DNA from 2 places in the Hydrogenophilus hirschii genome. Region 2 is predicted to be linked to the other one. Evidence: riboswitches for the same ligand, from Rfam matches in the RefSeq annotation. Region 2 holds a riboswitch; the other holds the start of a gene.
What was found. Region 2 has a riboswitch for cobalamin ahead of ACYQ4Z_RS07150 (energy-coupling factor ABC transporter permease). Riboswitches for the same ligand answer to the same signal wherever they lie in the genome.
Positions count from the first base shown of each region.

Region 1: another riboswitch for cobalamin. It lies ahead of ACYQ4Z_RS02090 (TonB-dependent receptor domain-containing protein); the one in region 2 lies ahead of ACYQ4Z_RS07150 (energy-coupling factor ABC transporter permease).

Region 1 is NZ_BAAHXQ010000001.1:414,591-416,787, reverse strand. Features, by position in the region: gene ACYQ4Z_RS02095 (NAD(P)/FAD-dependent oxidoreductase) at 1-769, shown strand, start outside; cobalamin riboswitch at 789-1,020, shown strand; gene ACYQ4Z_RS02090 (TonB-dependent receptor domain-containing protein) at 1,063-2,197, shown strand, end outside.
Region 2 is NZ_BAAHXQ010000002.1:12,405-14,601, reverse strand. Features, by position in the region: gene ACYQ4Z_RS07155 (hypothetical protein) at 86-538, opposite strand; cobalamin riboswitch at 589-772, shown strand; gene ACYQ4Z_RS07150 (energy-coupling factor ABC transporter permease) at 887-1,585, shown strand; gene cobM (precorrin-4 C(11)-methyltransferase) at 1,613-2,197, shown strand, end outside.

The DNA.
Region 1 (2,197 bases), on a different contig from region 2:
CCGCTTCGTCGCGCACGCCGAAGCGGCAGGGATCCCGATCGCATGCACGAGCAGCGTACAACGATTGGTTCCGGTCCCAAACGGGTGGCGCCTGTTTCTTCACGACGGCACACCGCGACATGCCGCCGCTGTGATCGTCGCCACTGGTTTGCGCTACCGCGGACCTGAGGCACTCGCAACCGTTGCTGGGATTGGGCAGTTGTCCGCATCGGAACTCGCTTATGGCCCCTTTGCGTTCCGCGATCTCGATCTCTGCCAAGGCAAGACCGTCCTGATCGTTGGTGGCGGCGACAACGCCTTTGAAAACGCCAAGATGGTCGCCGAGCTGGGCGGGTGCGCGATCATCCTCTGCCGATCCCGTCCGCGCGCTCAACGGCAACTGCACGAAGCGGTCGAACGCTTCGCTGACCGGATACGGGTGGTTATGCACGCCACCCTCCGTGCCGTTCGTCGGGAAGCGGGGAAACTCGTTGCGAATTGGCAGACCGTTTCCGACACAACGGAAGTCGCAATGGTCGATCGCCTCCACGTCTTGATCGGCTACGCGCCTAACAGCGAATGGTTGGTCGCGGCGCTGGGCGACACCGCAACGGCGCTTGCCCGCGACGAGGCGGGCTACCTCATCACCGACCGTTGGGGGCGAACGCCGCTGCTGCGACTCTACGCCGCAGGCGATCTCGTCGAACGCGATTTCCCCAATGTCGTCTCGGCGCTCGCAAGCGGTGCGCGTGCGGCGAAAGCGGTCGATATTGACCTGAGCAATCGCTGAATCGTATACTTCATTCTTTTATACCATTCGTGTTCGCGGTGCCGCATCCACCCCTCTGGTCGATGCGGTGAAACGGGAAAGCGGTGCGCACCGGTGCCCCCGGTGCAAAGCCGCTGCTGCCCCCGCAACGGTAAGGGTTTCGTCCGCACCATCACGCCACTGGCAGCACTGCTCGGATCGGGTGGCCTGACCGGGAAGGCGGTGTGGAACATGACCCGAGCCCGGAGACCGGCCGCGAACGGGTTCCACCGCCACAGCCACGGGGGAATGGCTGGAGTTGGGAGTGTTCGTTCATGTCGGCAATCGCTCTTTTGCGCCCGAAAAAGGGGCGTCATCTGCTTTTGATCCTTGGATTCGTCGCGACAAACCCACTTGCCGTTGCCCAATCGTCGGCGTTCGACCCGGTACTGCCGACGATCGCCGTCACCGCAAGCCGTATACCGACCCGCACCGACGCGTCGCTCTCTGCGGTGACCGTACTCACCCGTGACGCGATCGAACAAAGCGGTGCGCGCACCCTCGTCGATCTGTTGAACCAGACCCCTGGTGTGCGAATCGTGCAAAACGGTGGCCCAGGGGCATCGGCTTCGCTCTATTTGCGCGGCGCGGAAGCGCGCCACACGCTGGTGCTCATCGACGGAATGCGAATCGGTTCGGCGACCTTGGGGACTGCAACACTCGAAGCGATTCCGCTCGAGCTGATCGAACGGATCGAGATCGTTCGCGGCCCGGCAAGTGCTTTGTACGGATCGGACGCGATCGGCGGCGTGATCCAAATCTTTACCCGCAAAGGGACCGAAGCCACCCACCGCCGCGCGTTCGTCGGCCTGGGCAGTCACGAAGAATACCAGACGAGCGTCGGCGTTTCAGGCGGCAACGACGCGTTTCGGTACGCACTCGACCTGGGTGCCGAAGGAACCGAGGGGATCGAAGCAACCACACCATCCAGTGATTACCACCAACCCGACCGCGACGGCTGGCGCAACCGTTTCGCCAGCGCCAACCTCTCCTGGTCGCTCGCCAACGGTGGCGAAATCGTGCTCGCCAGTTTCGCGACCCGTGGCCGCAACGAATACGACGCCTGGGGTGCGGGAACGTTCAATGCGTTACTGCACAAAGATCTGACCAGCAACCAAGTCACTACCCGCCTGCCGCTCACGGAAGCATGGCTCTCCACGCTGCGCTTGGGCGAAACCCGCGATACGTCGAAAGCGCTTGCGAGCGCCAGCAACGTGAGTCGCTTCGCGACGGCACAACGTCAATTCAGTTGGCAGAACGAGGTGGCGTTGCCGCTCGGGGTACTCCTTGCTGCGTTCGATCTCACCGCGACCGAGGTGGACGCCACCACCCAATACACCCGGTCCAGCCGAATCGTTCGCGGCTATCTCTTGGGCTGGCAAGCGGAACAGGGCCGACACGGTTGGCAAC
Region 2 (2,197 bases):
CGGCATGACAATGAATCGGTCTGTCCGGCAAAAATTTCATGCCGGACAGCTCACAGGAAAGGTTTCGACTTTGGTGACCACGGATTCAGGTCCCAGGATTGCCCGCATCGAGAATCAAATCGTATTGCGCCAACGTCGGTATCCCTGCCACGATCCCTTCCACCTCTTCATAGTTGTTGTGCGCGGATAACCACGCTTTTTTCATTTCACTTACCCAACCGACAACATTCGGACGATCCTTTTGCCAAAGCGCTCCGTAGTCGAAACGGAAGGTCTTGCTTGCTTGGTAATACCGTTCGGCAGCATTTGAAAGTTTTTTGCTGTTTTCCAACATTCGAGTAGCATGCTCGACCATATACGTCTTTACCGCATCCATCCCCTGCTCTGCGTGCACAACGGTTACTGTCGAAAAACAGGCGACCGTAACGAATACCCCCATCGCAAACCGCTGTAACGTGCAACCACTCATCACTTCTTCTCCTCTGCCGCCGATCGGATCAATGACGCCAATGATAGTAGTTCTCATTTTCGATGTCAAGAGACTTCCTGTGCTACGCTTGTGTTGACTCCAACACGACAAATCCTGATAATTACCGCACGCGTGACGATAGTGGCCAATTGGCCACACGGGAAGTCCGGTGCAAATCCGGCGCAGCCCCCGCTACTGTGAGCCTGACTGACGCGACACGATGCCACTGGAGCAACCGCTCTGGGAAGGCGTCGCGGCAGGGCGACGGCAAGCCAGGAGACCGATCGTGACGCGCAAACCCAACTGCGCCGCGGGGTGACGGCACGTGGGATAGCGTCATCGTACTCCGTATTCACGGTTTCGCTGTTTCCCCCGAGCGCAGAATTTTCGTAACGGCATGGCTCGGAGGGAAGCACGATGCATATCGAACCTGGACTCTTGACCGGGGCCAAGATGGCCCTCTCCTACCTCACTGGCACGGCCACACTCTTCGGCGCGGCGCGCTCTGTCTGGACGACGCTGTTCGTTTCCGAACGCGTGGTTCCAACGTTTGCACACCTCCTGCGCTTTTGGGTGCGCAGCGCATGTGCGTTCGCGATCGCATTTGCGGCGTTCGAACTGCTGCCACACCCCGCGGTGGGCGTTTCCGAAGTGCACCTCATCTTGGGCAGCACGCTCTTCTTGCTCTTTGGCCTTGCCCCGGCGGCGGTCGGTTTAGCCACGGCGTTGCTCGTTCAGAGCCTCTTCTTCGCCCCGTACGATTTGCCGCAATATTTCGCGAACGTCACCACCCTTCTCGTCCCGCTCTTTGCCGTCGCGGCGGTCGCGAAACGGACCATCGCGCCGCAAACCCCCTACACCGATTTGCGCTACCGTGACGTCTTTCGTCTTTCCCTCACCTACCAGGGTGGTGTGGTGCTGTGGGTCGCGTTCTGGGCCTTCCTGGGACTGGGTGCACAAGCGTGGCAGCAGATCGCGACCTTTGGTGCTGCCTATTTGAGCGTCTTGGTGGTCGAACCGGCGCTCGATTTGGCGCTCCTTGCCGCAGCGAAACACGCCAAACCGTGGCTCGGCGAAGACACGCTCTTTACCGCTCGTCTGCATCGCGCCGCGTAACGGTCGCGCACTGGTAGGTAACACCCCGTGTCTTTGCCACCGCTTAGCCCCTGCCCCGGCACCGTCTGGTTCGTCGGGGCGGGCCCTGGCGACCCAGAACTCATTACCGTCAAAGGGCAGCGGCTGCTCAGTGAAGCAGGCGCGGTGCTCTATGCCGGTTCGCTCGTCGATGAGGCGGTCGCGCGCTACGCACCGCAGTCGGCCGAAATTGCCGATTCGAAAGGTATGACGCTCGAGGCGATCGCCGAGTGGCTGACCACACGGGCGCAACGCCACGCTACCGTGGTGCGGCTCCAAACAGGGGATCCCACGCTCTACGGCGCACTCACCGAAATGGCGCGGCTGCTCGACGCAGCAGGTGTCCCATGGCGCGCGGTGCCAGGCGTTTCGTCGGCGTTTGCCGCTGCCGCGGCAGCGGGCGAATCCCTCACGCTGCCAGAGGTCACCCAGACGGTGATCTTGACCCGTGCGGAAGGACGAACCCCGATGCCGCCGCGCGAACGGCTCGAGGCGCTCGCCGCGCACCAAGCCACGGTCTGTCTCTTTCTGTCGATCACACTGACGCGGGAAATCGAACGCGCCTTCCTTGCCGCCGGCTGGGCGCCGGAGAGC